Regions from separate parts of the Streptomyces sp. NPDC048636 genome, predicted to be linked through region 1. Evidence: riboswitches for the same ligand, from Rfam matches in the RefSeq annotation. Region 1 holds a riboswitch; the other holds the start of a gene.
What was found. Region 1 has a riboswitch for thiamine pyrophosphate ahead of AB0C66_RS05510 (thiamine ABC transporter substrate-binding protein). Riboswitches for the same ligand answer to the same signal wherever they lie in the genome.
Positions count from the first base shown of each region.

Region 2: another riboswitch for thiamine pyrophosphate. It lies ahead of thiC (phosphomethylpyrimidine synthase ThiC); the one in region 1 lies ahead of AB0C66_RS05510 (thiamine ABC transporter substrate-binding protein).

Region 1 is NZ_JBEZHR010000001.1:1,199,654-1,206,793, forward strand. Features, by position in the region: gene frr (ribosome recycling factor) at 1-487, shown strand, start outside; gene AB0C66_RS05500 (phosphatidate cytidylyltransferase) at 487-1,665, shown strand; gene rlmN (23S rRNA (adenine(2503)-C(2))-methyltransferase RlmN) at 1,737-2,843, shown strand; TPP riboswitch at 2,895-2,999, shown strand; gene AB0C66_RS05510 (thiamine ABC transporter substrate-binding protein) at 2,994-4,061, shown strand; gene AB0C66_RS05515 (iron ABC transporter permease) at 4,157-5,770, shown strand; gene AB0C66_RS05520 (ABC transporter ATP-binding protein) at 5,771-6,808, shown strand; gene AB0C66_RS05525 (LOG family protein) at 6,900-7,140, opposite strand, start outside.
Region 2 is NZ_JBEZHR010000007.1:347,045-354,184, reverse strand. Features, by position in the region: gene AB0C66_RS21710 (metallophosphoesterase) at 1-258, shown strand, start outside; gene AB0C66_RS21705 (hypothetical protein) at 453-1,334, shown strand; gene AB0C66_RS21700 (SDR family oxidoreductase) at 1,374-2,093, opposite strand; gene AB0C66_RS21695 (hypothetical protein) at 2,247-2,417, shown strand; gene AB0C66_RS21690 (glycosyltransferase family 2 protein) at 2,520-3,335, shown strand; gene thiC (phosphomethylpyrimidine synthase ThiC) at 3,423-5,189, opposite strand; TPP riboswitch at 5,182-5,298, opposite strand; gene AB0C66_RS21680 (YibE/F family protein) at 5,378-6,829, shown strand; gene AB0C66_RS21675 (SsgA family sporulation/cell division regulator) at 6,909-7,140, opposite strand, start outside.

The sequences.
Region 1 (7,140 bases):
CGCCGCGATCCGCACCGGGCGTGCGCACCCGGCGATGTTCAACAAGATCGTGGCGGACTACTACGGTGCGCTGACGCCGATCAACCAGCTGGCGTCGTTCTCGGTGCCGGAGCCGCGGATGGCCGTGGTGACCCCGTTCGACAAGAGCGCGCTGCGCAATATCGAGCAGGCGATCCGTGACTCCGACCTGGGCGTCAACCCCAGCAACGACGGCAATATCATCCGAGTGGTGTTCCCGGAGCTGACCGAGCAGCGCCGCAAGGAGTTCATCAAGGTCGCCAAGGGCAAGGGCGAGGACGCGAAGATCTCGATCCGCAGCGTCCGCCGCAAGGCCAAGGAGTCCATCGACAAGCTGATCAAGGACGGCGAGGTCGGCGAGGACGAGGGCCGCCGTGCCGAGAAGGAGCTCGACGACACCACCGCGAAGTACGTCGCGCAGGTGGATGAGCTGCTCAAGCACAAGGAAGCCGAGCTGCTCGAGGTCTGATGAACGACTCTTCCTGGGGGGCCCCGCCGCGCGCCGGACTCTGGGGACCCGCCGATCAGGGCACCTCCCCCGGCTACGGCTGGGAGGTGCCCCCTTCTTCGGCGGGTCCCGCGCACGAGGTGGGCGAAGCGGCGCACACTCGCCCCATGCCCACCGTGCCGCACGCAGGCGGTGAACCCGGCGATGCCGCCGGCCGTGACCAGGGGGCCGCCGGACTGGGCGGTCCTCTCTTCCGCGACGAGCGGGATCAGCGGCCCGGTCCCGGGCAGGCCGCCGGGCGTCCTCCGACGCCCTCCGACCCCGCACCGGATCCGGCGCGCTCCGACGGCGCGCGGAGCACCGGCGGCGGGCAGGCGAAGAAGAAGAGCGCCGGCCGGAACCTGCGTGCCGCGATAGGGGTGGGCGTCGGCCTCGGTGTGGTCATCGTGGCCTCGCTCTTCATCTACAAGCCGGTGTTCATCGGCGTGATAGCCGTCGCGGTGGTCGTCGGACTCTGGGAGCTGACCTCGCGGCTGGCCGAGCGCAAGGACATCCGGGTGCCGCTCGCGCCGCTCGCCATCGGCGGTGTCGCGATGGTCGTCGCCGGATATGTGCGCGGCGCCCAGGGCGCCTGGGTGGCGGTGGCGCTGACCTCCCTCGCGGTGCTGGTGTGGCGGATGACCGAACCGCCGGACAACTACCTCAGGGATGTCACGGCCGGTGTCTTCGCCGCGTTCTACGTGCCGTTCCTCGCCACCTTCGTGGCCCTCATGCTGGACACCGAGGACGGCGCGTGGCGGGTGCTCACCTTCCTGCTGCTCACCGTGGTCAGCGACACCGGCGCGTACGCGGTCGGCTGGCGCTTCGGCAAGCATCCGCTCGCGCCGCGGATCAGCCCCGGGAAGACCCGTGAGGGGCTGATGGGCGCGGTGGCGTTCGCCATGGTCGCGGGCGCGCTGTGCATGGAGTTCCTGATCGACGGCGGCGCGTGGTGGCAGGGGCTGGTGCTCGGCTTCGCGGTCGCGGTCAGCGCCACCCTCGGCGACCTCGGCGAATCCATGATCAAGCGGGATCTCGGCATCAAGGACATGGGCAAGCTGCTGCCCGGCCACGGCGGGATCATGGACCGGCTGGACTCGCTGCTGCCCACCGCTCCGGTGGTGTGGCTGCTGATGGTGATCTTCGTCGGCGGAGGCTGACCGGCCCGCCGATCGGCCCCGCGCCCCGGGCGGCGCGGGGCCCTTCGTACGTCTGCGACACTGGGTGAACCATGCCTAAGCCCGGAGAACTCACTTTCGTCGCGCCGCGCGGGGCCAAGAAGCCCCCGCGGCACCTTGCCGATCTCACCCCCGCCGAGCGCCGTGAGGCCGTCGCGGCCCTGGGGGAGAAGCCGTTCCGGGCCGGTCAGGTGTCGCGCCACTACTTCGCGCGGTACACCGACGACCCGGCCCAGTGGACGGACGTCCCCGCCGCCGCCCGCGAGAAGCTGGCGGCCGGGCTGCTTCCGGACCTGATGAGCGTGGTGCGGCACATCAGCTGTGACGACGACACGACCCGCAAGACCCTGTGGCGGCTCTTCGACGGCACGCTGGTGGAGTCCGTGCTGATGCGCTACCCGGACCGGGTCACCATGTGCATCAGCTCACAGGCGGGCTGCGGGATGAACTGTCCGTTCTGCGCCACCGGCCAGGCGGGTCTGGACCGCAATCTGTCCACCGCCGAGATCGTCCACCAGATCGTCGACGGGATGCGGGCCCTGCGGGACGGCGAGATCCCCGGCGGACCGGCCCGGCTGTCCAACATCGTCTTCATGGGCATGGGCGAGCCGCTGGCCAACTACAACCGGGTCGTCGGCGCCATCCGCAGGCTCACCGACCCCGAGCCGGACGGCCTCGGCCTCTCCCAGCGCGGGATCACGGTCTCCACCGTCGGACTGGTTCCGGCGATGCTGCGATTCGCCGATGAGGGCTTCACGTGCCGGCTCGCGGTCTCCCTGCACGCCCCCGACGACGAGCTGCGCGACACCCTCGTCCCGGTCAACACGCGCTGGAAGGTCCGCGAGGTGCTGGACGCCGCGTGGGAGTACGCGGAGAAGTCCGGCCGCCGGATCTCCATCGAGTACGCCCTGATCAAGGACATCAACGACCAGGCGTGGCGGGCCGATCTGCTCGGGCGGCTGCTCAAGGGGCGCCGGGTGCACGTCAACCTCATCCCGCTCAACCCGACGCCCGGTTCCAAGTGGACGGCCTCCCGTCCCGAGGACGAGAAGGCGTTCGTGGCGGCCCTGGAGGCGCGCGGTGTGCCGGTGACCGTCCGGGACACCCGGGGGCAGGAGATCGACGGCGCCTGCGGGCAACTGGCGGCCACGGAGCGCTGAACGGCGGCTGATACGGTGCCTTCGCGAAACATCGCACCGTCGTACAAATGAACATTCCGACAGGGGAGCGCTCAGGGCGCTGAGAGTGCGGCACGGCCGCAGACCCTCGGACCTGATCCGGGTCATACCGGCGTAGGGAGTCAGCACAGCATGAACAGCCACCTCCGGCGTGCCATCGGCGCCGCCCTCCTCGGTTCGCTCGGCCTCATACCCCTCTCGGGCTGTGCGGAGGACTCCCAGGGCGGCGGTGCGGACGCCAAGACCGTCACCCTGGTCTCGCACAACTCCTTCGCGGTCTCCAAGGACGTGCTCGCCGAGTTCACCGAGCGGACCGGCTACAAGGTGCGCAGACAGACCGGCGGCGACGCGGGTTCGGCCGTCAACCAGGCCATCCTGTCCAAGGGCCATCCACAGGGCGACGTCTTCTTCGGTGTCGACAACACCCTGCTCTCCCGCGCCCTCGACCACGACCTGTTCACGCCGTACCGGGCCAAGGGCCTGGACAAGGTGCCCGCCGCGCTCCAATTGGACGGCGACAAGCACCGCGTCACCCCCGTCGACTACGGCGATATCTGCGTCAACTACGACCGCGCGTACTTCACCGAGAAGAAGCTGGCGCCGCCCCGGACCCTCGAGGACCTCACCAAGCCCGCCTACAAGAACCTGCTCGTCACCGAGAACGCGGCCACTTCCTCACCCGGTCTCGGCTTCCTCCTCGGCACCGCCGCCAGGTATGGGGACGACGGCTGGAAGGGTTACTGGAAGAAGCTGCGGGCCAATGGCGTCGAGGTCGTCGACGGCTGGGAGCAGGCGTACTTCGACCGCTTCTCCGGCGGCGGCAAGGGCGACAAGCCGCTCGTCGTCTCCTATGCTTCCAGCCCGCCCGCCGGAGTGGCGGACCTCAAGAACAAGCCCGCCAAGGCCCCGACCGGAGTGGCCACGGGAACGTGTTTCCGGCAGGTGGAATTCGCCGGACTGCTGAACGGCGCGTCCAACTCCCGGGGAGGCAAGGCGCTGTTGGACTTCCTGCTCACCAAGCGGTTCCAGGCGGACGTTCCGCTCAGGATGTACGTCAACCCGGCGCGCGGGGACGTCAAGCTGCCCGAGCTCTTCACCCGGTACGGGGTCGAGATCGCCGACCCGGCGACCCTCTCCCCGCAGAAGATCGCCAAGAACCGTGAGCCGTGGGTCAAGGCATGGTCCTCGCTCGTCCTGTAGGGACCCGGCACACGGAGAACCCCAAGACCACCCGGGACACGGGAGAGGGAAAGCGGCGGCGCGATCCGCGCGGCGCGGCGGTGCGCCTCGCCCTGATGGCCGTGCCCCTCGCGTTCTTCGGGGTCTTCTTCGCCTATCCGGTGGCCGCCATCGTCACCCGGGGGCTGCGCGCCGACGGCCGGTGGCGGTTCGGCCGGATCCCCGAGGTGGTGAGCGACCCCGCCGTGGTGGACATCCTGTGGTTCACCGGCTGGCAGGCGGCCGCCTCCACCGCCCTCACCCTGCTGATCGCCCTGCCCGGCGCCTATGTCTTCGCCCGTTTCGCCTTCCCCGGCAAGGGGCTGCTGCGCGCCGTGGTGACCGTGCCGTTCGTGCTGCCGACCGTCGTCGTCGGCTCGGCGTTCCTGGCGCTGCTCGGTCGCGGCGGACTGCTGGACGAGCTGTGGGGGGTGCGGCTGGACACCTCGGTCTGGGCGATCCTCCTCGCCCATGTCTTCTTCAACTACGCCGTGGTGGTGCGGACCGTGGGCGGGCTGTGGGCCCAGCTCGACCCGCGCCAGGAGGAGGCCGCGCGGATGCTCGGCGCGAGCCGTCCCGGCGCCTGGCGGCGGGTCACCCTGCCCGCGCTGGCACCCGCCGTGGCCGCCGCCGCCCTGATGGTCTTCCTCTTCACCTTCACCTCCTTCGGGGTGGTGCAGATCCTCGGCGGACCGCGCTACGCCACGCTGGAGGTGGCGATCTACCGGGAGACCGCGCAACTGCTCGACCTGCCGACCGCCGCGGTGCTCACCCTCGTCCAGTTCGCCGCGGTCGGCGGCGTCCTGGTCCTGCACGCCTGGACCGTACGGCGCCGGGAGAGCGCGCTGCGGCTGGTCGACCCCGCCCGCACCGCCCGCCGCCCCCGGGGCCCGGCGCAGTGGGCGCTGCTGGGGAGTGTGCTGGCCGTCGCCGCACTGCTGGTCCTGACCCCGCTCGCGGTGCTGGTCGAGCGCTCGCTCCACGGGCCCGACGGCTATGGGTTCGCCTCCTACCGGGCGCTCCAGTCGGCGGCCGACAGCGGCGGCACGTTCTTCGTGGCCCCGCTGGAGGCCGTCGGCAACTCCCTGCGGTACGCGGCCGTCGCCACCCTCATCGCCCTGGTCGTCGGCGGGCTCGCGGCGGCCGCCCTCACCCGGCGGGCGGGCAGGCTGGTGCGGGGCTTCGACGCGCTGCTGATGCTGCCGCTGGGCACCTCCGCCGTCACCGTCGGTTTCGGCTTCCTCATCGCCCTGGACGAGCCCCCGCTGGATCTGCGCGCCTCGTGGATCCTGGTGCCGCTGGCACAGGCACTGGTGGGCGTGCCGTTCGTGGTCCGCACCATGCTCCCGGTGCTGCGGGCGGTGGACCACCGGCTGCGCGAGGCCGCGGCCGTGCTGGGCGCCTCCCCGCTGCGCGTCTGGCGGGAGGTGGACCTGCCGCTGGTGGGGCGGGCGCTGGCGGTCGCGGCGGGTTTCGCGTTCGCCGTGTCGCTGGGCGAGTTCGGGGCGACGGTGTTCATCTCCCGGCCCGACCACCCCACCCTGCCGGTGGCCGTCGCCCGTTTCCTGGGCCGCGCCGGTGAGCTCAGCTACGGGCAGGCGATGGCCCTGAGCACGATCCTCATGCTGGTCTGCGCCGCGTCCCTGGTGGCGCTGGAGCGCATCCGCACCGACCGTTCCGGGGAGTTCTGAATGACGCTGCTGCGCTTTGACGAGGTGTCGGTCAGGTTCGGCCGCCACGACGCCCTGGACGCCGTGGACCTGGCGGTCGCCGAGCACCAGACGGTGTGTGTGCTGGGGCCGAGCGGCAGCGGCAAGTCCACGCTGCTGCGGGTGGTCGCCGGGCTCCAGCGCGCCGACGCGGGCCGGGTCTGGCTCGCGGGCCGCGACCAGCACGGCGTCCCCGCCCACCGCCGCGGAGTGGGCCTGATGTTCCAGGACCACCAGCTCTTCCCGCAGCGGGACGTGGGCGGCAACGTCGCCTTCGGGCTGCGGATGCGCCGGGCGGGGCGTACGGAGACCGAGCGCACCGTCGCCGAACTGCTGGACCTGGTCGGGCTCCCCGGTGCCCAGCGGCGCGCCGTCGACTCGCTGTCCGGCGGTGAGCAGCAGCGGGTGGCGCTGGCCCGCGCCCTGGCGCCGCGGCCCCGGCTGCTGATGCTCGACGAGCCGCTGGGCCAGCTCGACCGCGGGCTGCGGGAGCGGCTGGTGGTCGAACTGCGGGAGCTCTTCGGCCGGTTGGGCACCACGGTGCTCGCGGTCACCCACGACCAGGGGGAGGCGTTCGCGCTCGCGGACCGGGTGGTGGTGATGGACCACGGCCGGATCGCCCAGAGCGGTACCCCGCTGGAGGTGTGGCGGCGGCCCGCGAACGAGTTCGTCGCCCGCTTCCTCGGCTTCGACAATGTGGTCGGGGCGACCGTGGACGGCACCGTCGCCGACACCCGCTGGGGCAAGCTGCCCGTACCGCCCGGTACCCGGCCCGGGCCCTGCCGGCTGCTGGTCCGCCCGGCCGGGGTGCGGCTGACCGAGCCCCGGGACGGGCTGGAGTGCACGGTGGCCGCGCGCACCTTCCGCGGCGACCATGTGGCGCTCATCCTCCGGCCGTCCGACACCGGCGCCCCCCGTCTGGAGGCGTCCTGCGCGCTGCGCGACGCCCCGGAGAGGGGGGAGCGGGTCGGGGTGGCGTTCGAGGCGGCGGAGGTCGTGGTGCTGGAGCCGGACGCCTGACGCTCTACGCCTGGCGTTCTACGCCTGGCGTTCTGCGCCTGGCGTTCTGCGCCTGGCGTTCTGCGCCTGGCGTTCTGCGCCTGGCGCCGGTTCAGCCCCGCAGGGCGGCCAGCGCGTCCGGCGCCTCGTCCACCGAATCCACCAGCGCGATGCGGGACTTCATGGAACGGCCTTCCGCGAGCGCCTCCAGCAGCGGCCAGGTCGGCAGCCGCCGCGTCCAGTGGTCGCGGTCCACGAGCACCATCGGGGTCGGCTCACCGCGCGACTCGTAGTAGTTGGGCGTCGCGTTGTCGAAGATCTCCTGCACGGTCCCGGCCGCGCCCGGCAGGAAG
Region 2 (7,140 bases), on a different contig from region 1:
TTCGCCTTCCGGGACGAGGACGCCGGTCCGCCGGCCGTCCGTGAACTGCTCGACGCCTACGGCGGAGTGCGCATCGTCCACGGCCACAGCCCGATTCCGTATCTGCTCGGCGAGGTCGGCTCGGAGGACGACGAGGACAACGGCGCGCCGGTTGTCGAGGGTCCGCATGTCTACGCCGACCAGCTCGCCGTGGCCATGGACGGCGGCGTCACCATGGCCGGAAAGCTGCTGGTCGTGCAACTTCCGCTGGCGGACTGACGGTTCAGTGAGCGCTTGCGCGGGAAGGTAGAGAGTTTCACCGACGCGGAAGCAATTCGCGAAACTTGCTGTCACCACGCGCCGGATCGGCTCTACCATCGGGCTTATCCGTCGCAGGCTCTCCTCCGTTTCCGCCCGACTGCCCGGTGTGCAAGCCAGGCATCAAGGCCCTACGGAGTATCGGGGGATGCACCATGAAAAGCGCTCCGCACCTGCTGACCGAGGACCGCCCGGAGTTCGAGCGCGTTCTCGACGAGGCGCTGCGTACCGCGGACCTCCATCCGGACCTCACCGGCACGGGGCGGCTCACCGCCGACCAGTTGCGCACGATGGCGCTCGGCGCCTCGACCGCCATAGCGGCGTGCGCGGCGCCGGAGTACCAGGACTTCGTGGAGGCGCGTGCCCGGCTGCGCGAACCCGTCCCGGCCCGCCCCCTCGCGGGAGTCGCGGGCTCGGCGAAGGGAGCGGAGGAAGCCGGGGAAGCGGACGGCGGGGACGAGGCCGCCGCGGGCCTCGCCGGAGCGGTGCAGGACGCCGCGGGGGCGGGGCTGGTGGCCATGCTCGCCGTGCTGGCCCCGGTGCTCGCCGGGGCTGCCGCGGTCATCTTCCTGCTCGTCGGCTACGCGCTGAGCGTTCTGGACCCCGCGCCGTCCATCGCCCGCCCCATGGTCACCGCGGGCTGGTTCTTCGCCGCGCTCACCGCCGCGGCCATGCTGATCGCCGCGGTCGGTCTGCTGCTCACCGCGGTGCGCAACGGCTCCAGTGCGATAAGGGGCGGGGCGCGCAGTGAGCAGCTGGAGGAGATGGACCGGGCGAAGGAGGTGTGGCGGCGGGCCCTGATGGAGCGCGGTGTGCTGCCGTTCCTGCGGGAGGCGCTGGCGAATCCGTCGGCCCCGGCCAAGGCGCCCGAAGCCTATGTCCCGAGCAGGTCGGAAGCGGTCGGCCGGACCCCGCACCTGGGCTACAGCCGCCCCGGTTTCAGCACGGACGACGAGGGTCCCAAGGCTCGTCCGCGGTACAGCAGCCCGGACTACTCCAGCCCGGATTACGGCGGCCCGGAGCACCAGCCCGACTGACGGGGCGAGTGACAGGGCGGCGCTGCCCCGGGTTTCGCCTCAGGTGAGCTCCAGCCCGCCGTCGACCGTGAGCACCTGGCCGGTGAGCCAGGCCGCCCCGGGGTCGGCGAGCCGCAGGATCCACCCCGCCACCTCGGCGGGGTCCCCGCGCCGCCCCAGCGGGATACGGGCCTCCTCGTCCGCCTTGATCTGGTCGATCACCGCGAACGGCAGACCGGACGCGGCCAGCGCCTCGCTCTCGGTCGGCCCGGCGGCCACCGCGTTGACCCGGACGCCCTCGGGCGCCAGCTCCAGGGCCCAGCTCCGGGTGAGTTGTTCGAGCGCGGCCTTGGAGGCGCCGTAGTGCGCGGCACCGGCGAGCGGACGGTGTCCGAAGGTGCTGCACACATTGACGATCGCGCCGTGCGCCACGAGGAGCGACGGCAGCGCCGCGCCCGCCAGCACACTGGGCGCGACCACGTTGACGGCCAGCAGCCGGCTCACCCGGGCCGCGGTGACCTCGCCCAGGGGCATCGCGGCGACCACCCCCGCATTGTTGACCAGGACGTCGAGTCGGCCCCAGCGCTCCAGCGCGGCGCGGACGGCCTCCTCGGCGGCGCCGTCCGCGGTGACATCGGCGGGATGCGAGGCGATACCCGGGTGCAGCGCCGCGGTCTCGGCGAGGGCGTCCGCCCGGCGTCCGACCCCCAGCACCCGCACACCCTCCTCCGCGAACGCGGTCGCCGTGGCCCGTCCGATCCCTGATCCCGCCCCGGTCACGATCGCGACCCGCTCCTCGGGGCGACCGGCCGTCGCCCCCGGCCCGGTCACGGGTGCCCGGCGGTGCGTGCGGATGTGGACACGGTTCCAGCATGACCCCGTACCCGCACCCCCCGCCATACGTACACCGTCGGCGCCCTGGCCCTCCTGATCGTGGACTGGGTCGTGGCGGGCATCGCCGCCGACGGCACCGAGGTCCGCGTCGAGGGCACCGCGACCGATGTGGCCCGCCGTGGCCCCGACGGCTTCTGGCGCTACGCCGTCGACGTGCCCTTCGGCACCGCGCCCTCAGGCGGGAAGTCCTCGATGGACGACGGTCCTTGAGGGCTGCGGATACCGCTTCACCCGGAGAGATTCCGCGTCGTCGCAAAGATCGTTTTCCCCTACACTCACTCTTCGCAAGGCCGTTCGGGGGATAGGAAAGCGATGTTCACCTTCGTCATACCCGCCTACAACGAAGAGCCCACCGTGGCAACGATCGTGGAGCAGGCACGCGCCGCCGCACGGCCCGGGGACCGCGTACTGGTGGTCGACAGCGCTTCGACCGACGGCACCGCGGAGGAGGCGGCCAGGGCCGGGGCGGAGGTTCTGCGCGGGCCGCGCGGCAAGGGCGCGGCCATGAACGCCGCTCTCGCCGACATACGGACCGAGTGGGTCTGCTTTCTCGACTCCGACCTCGTCTCGTCGAAGATCAACGTACCGGCCACGCTCCGCGAAGCGGCGGCGTCCGGCACCGGCGACCACGTGGTCGGCGACTACGAGTACGACCATCCGGGCACGATACTGAGCGCGACGTTCACGATCTATGAGCCCCTCACCGCTGAGCTCTTTCCCGAAGTCGGCTTCCACGGCGCCAACTCCCTGACCGGATTCCGCGCGATCCGGACTTCGCGCATCCAGCACCCGCTACCGGCCGACTTCGGCGTCGAGGCGTTTCTCAACATCTCGATCGCTCTCGCCGGCGGCACGGTGGACGTCTGCCATCTGGACATCATCGAGAGCCGGTTCCGGTACAACGGCGGCACCATGGCTCATGAGATCGGCAGGACCCTCCTCGACATGGCTGTCGCGCACGGTCGTCTGTCGCCCGGCGACCGCCCGCACTGGGAGCGATGGATCACGGAGGGCGTCGACGCCCTCGCACCCCACACAGCGGACAGCGGCCGATCGGCCACCCTGGCCCGGTTGTTCGCCGCGGTCCGCAGGCCGATGCCGTTCCGGAACCAGGTCCGGCCCGCCTGACACCAGGTATCCACTCCGGCGGGGTTCGGCAACGCACGGAGCGGTGGAGGCGCCACGGCCTCCACCGCTCGGCCGGTCACCGGGAGGTCAGTCCGCGATCGGCAGGTAGACGCGATTGCCCGCTTCGGCGAACTCGCGGGACTTCTGGAGCATGCCCTCCTCGATCTCCTCGCTCGAGGCGCCGTCGGTGCCGAAGCGCTCGCTGATATCGCGGCTGATCTTCATCGAGCAGAACTTCGGCCCGCACATCGAGCAGAAGTGCGCCGTCTTGGCGGGTTCGGCCGGGAGGGTCTCATCGTGGAAGGAGCGTGCCGTGTCCGGGTCGAGGGCCAGGTTGAACTGGTCCTCCCAGCGGAACTCGAAGCGGGCGTCGGACAGGGCGTCGTCCCACTCCTGGGCGCCCGGATGGCCCTTGGCCAGGTCGGCGGCGTGCGCGGCGATCTTGTACGTGATCACGCCGGTCTTGACGTCGTCCCGGTCCGGCAGGCCGAGGTGCTCCTTGGGGGTGACGTAGCAGAGCATCGCCGTGCCCCACCAGGCGATCATCGCCGCGCCGATACCCGAGGTGATGTGGTCGTAGGCGGGGGCGATATCCGTGGTGAGCGGGCCCAGGGTGTAGAAGGGCGCCTCGTCGCAGATCTCCTGCTGGAGGTCGACATTCTCCTTGATCTTGTGCATCGGGACATGGCCCGGGCCCTCGATCATGGTCTGGACGCCGTGTTCCTTGGCGATCCGGTTGAGCTCACCGAGCGTGCGCAACTCGGCGAACTGCGCCTCGTCGTTGGCGTCCGCGATCGACCCCGGACGCAGTCCGTCGCCCAGCGAGTAGGTGACGTCGTAGGCCGCGAGGATCTCGCAGAGTTCCTCGAAGTGGGTGTAGAGGAAGCTCTCCTGGTGGTGGGCCAGACACCAGGCCGCCATGATCGAGCCGCCGCGCGAGACGATGCCGGTCTTGCGGCGGGCGGTCAGCGGGACGAACGGCAGCCGGACGCCCGCGTGCACCGTCATGTAGTCGACGCCCTGCTCGGCCTGTTCGACGACCGTGTCCTTGTAGATCTCCCAGGTCAGCTCCTCGGCCTTGCCGTCGACCTTCTCCAGGGCCTGGTAGAGCGGCACGGTGCCGATGGGCACGGGGGAGTTGCGCAGCACCCACTCACGGGTGGTGTGGATATTGCGGCCGGTGGACAGGTCCATGACCGTGTCGGCGCCCCAGCGGGTCGCCCAGGTCATCTTCTCGACCTCCTCCTCGATGGAGGAGGTCACCGCGGAGTTGCCGATGTTGGCGTTGACCTTCACCAGGAACCGCTTGCCGATGATCATCGGCTCGATCTCCGGGTGATTGACGTTGGCGGGCAGGACGGCCCGGCCCGCCGCGATCTCCTCCCGGACGACCTCCGGGGAGACGTTCTCGCGTACGGCCACGTACTCCATCTCGGCCGTGATCTCGCCCCGCCGGGCATAGCCGAGTTGGGTCACCCGGGCGCCGTCCCGGCCGCGCCGCGGCTGACGCGGACGGCCGGGGAAGACCGCGTCGAGATTGCGCAACCCGCCCCGGGGCGAGGTGTGTTTGAGCCCGTCGTCCTCGGGCCGGACCGGACGGCCCGCGTACTCCTCGGTATCGCCGCGGGCGATGATCCAGTTCTGCCGCAGCGGGGCGAGTCCGCGGCGGACATCGGTGTCGATCTGGGGGTCGGTGTACGGACCGGAGGTGTCGTAGAGCGTCACATCGCGGCCATTGGTGAGGTGCACTCGGCGGACCGGGATCTGGAGGTCCGGGCGGGAACCAGTGATATATCCCTTATGCCACCCGATGTCGGTAGCGTTCTCGCGCATGCGTGCGTCCTGCTGAGTCATGAGACCCACTCCCTACGCCGGCATTACCCGGTAACAGGTTCAGCGGTCGGCGCAGCTGTCGCGTCAGCGCCCTCTCAGCCCGGTGCTCCGAGCTCCCGCGTTTGCAAAGGTGCCCCCACGCTAACGGGTCTCCGGCGGAACTGAACAGGGGGCCCACCCCGCTCACGGCGAGTTGCGATGATGCGGGCGTGACCTCGACACCCCAGCACCCCCAGGCAGGACGGGACGGCCCGCCCGCCCCGGATCACCACGACGACGGCCAGGGCCATGCGCACGGCGCCGGCCACGGCCACTCACATGCCCACGGCCCGGCCACTCCCGTCTCCTCCCGCCTCCGCAAGGTCATCGCGGCGGTGCTCATCCCCTTCGCCGCGGCCGTGGCCGCCGGGCTGATCGTGCTCTGGCCGGGCGGCACCCCCGATCACTCGGCGGGGCAGCGCAGCGGACTCGGCTTCGACCAACAGACCGTCTCCGGAAGGGTGGTGAAGGTCGAGGAGGTCAACTGCGCGGCCGTGGGCGCCCAGCCGCGGCAGCCCGCCGAACCGGGTCAGGACAGCGCGGCACAGAACGGCGGCGGTGGAGCGGGCGGCGGGAAGGGCCGCTGTGAGAAGGCCACCGTCGAGGTCACTTCGGGCAAGGACAAGGGCCGCCGGTTTCCCGAGATCATCCAGCCCAGTTCCTCACGGAAGCTCAGCGCCGGACAGGAGCTGAAGCTGGCGTACGCGCCCAAGGCGCCCGAAAACCTCCAGTACTCCGTCTCGGACGTGGACCGGTCGATGCCGATGGCGCTGCTCGCCGGGCTCTTCGCGCTCGCCGTCGTGGCGGTCGGACGGCTGCGCGGGGTCTTCGCGCTGGTGGCACTGGCCATCAGCTTCGGGGTGCTGACCCTGTTCATCCTCCCGGCGATCCTCCAGGGCTCCAATCCGCTGGTGGTCGCGGTCATCGGGGGCAGCGCGATCATGCTGATCGCGCTCTATATGTGCCACGGGCTGACGGCGAGAACCTCCGTGGCGGTCCTCGGCACCCTGGTCTCGCTGCTGCTGATCGGCGTGCTGGGCTCGGTGTTCATCGGCTGGGCCAGCCTGACCGGGAACACCGACGACCAGACCGGTCTGGTGCACGGTCTCTACCCGGACATCGAGATAAGGGGTCTGCTGCTCGCGGGCGTGATCATCGGCTCGCTCGGGGTGCTGGACGATGTCACGGTCACCCAGACCTCGGCGGTGTGGGAGCTGCGGGACGCCGACCCGGCGGCGAGTCGGCGGAAGCTCTACGCGTCGGCGATGCGGATCGGGCGGGACCACATCGCGTCCGTCGTCAACACACTGGTGCTGGCGTACGCGGGCGCGTCGCTTCCGCTGCTGCTGCTGTTCTCGATCGCGGACAGCGGTGTGGGCACGGTGGCGACGAGCGAGATCGTCGCGGAGGAGATCGTACGGACGCTCGTGGGCAGCATCGGGCTCGTCGCCTCGGTGCCGGTGACCACGGCACTGGCCGTGCTCGTGGTCTCCGCGGACCGCGCACCGCTGGGCGCGGCGGCGCCCGGGAAGCCCGTCGAGGGAGCGGAGGTCCCGGGCCAGCCGGGACCGCGCGTCGGCCGGGGCGGACGCGGTAAGCGCCGCCGGGCGCGGGCGCGTTGAGCCACGGCATCCGGCCAGGGGGCGCCATGGCGCACGGCCAGGGGGCGCGGCGCATCCCGTGCCCCCTGCCGGACAGGGCCTAACCCGCGTACCGGTCCTCGGCGAGGATGCGGTCCAGTTCCGCGTCGAGGTCACCGACCGGATCGCAGGCCTTGGGCTCCTCGCCGAACGGGACCAGCCGGTCCGTACGGTCCAGGAAGGCCACCAGCGGGGCGGCTCCGGCCCGGAACAGGGCCCGCTCGCTGCCCACTTGGAGCCTGATGAAGACATCGGAGAGGCCCTCGGGCGCGGCGGGCGCGATCCGCACATCG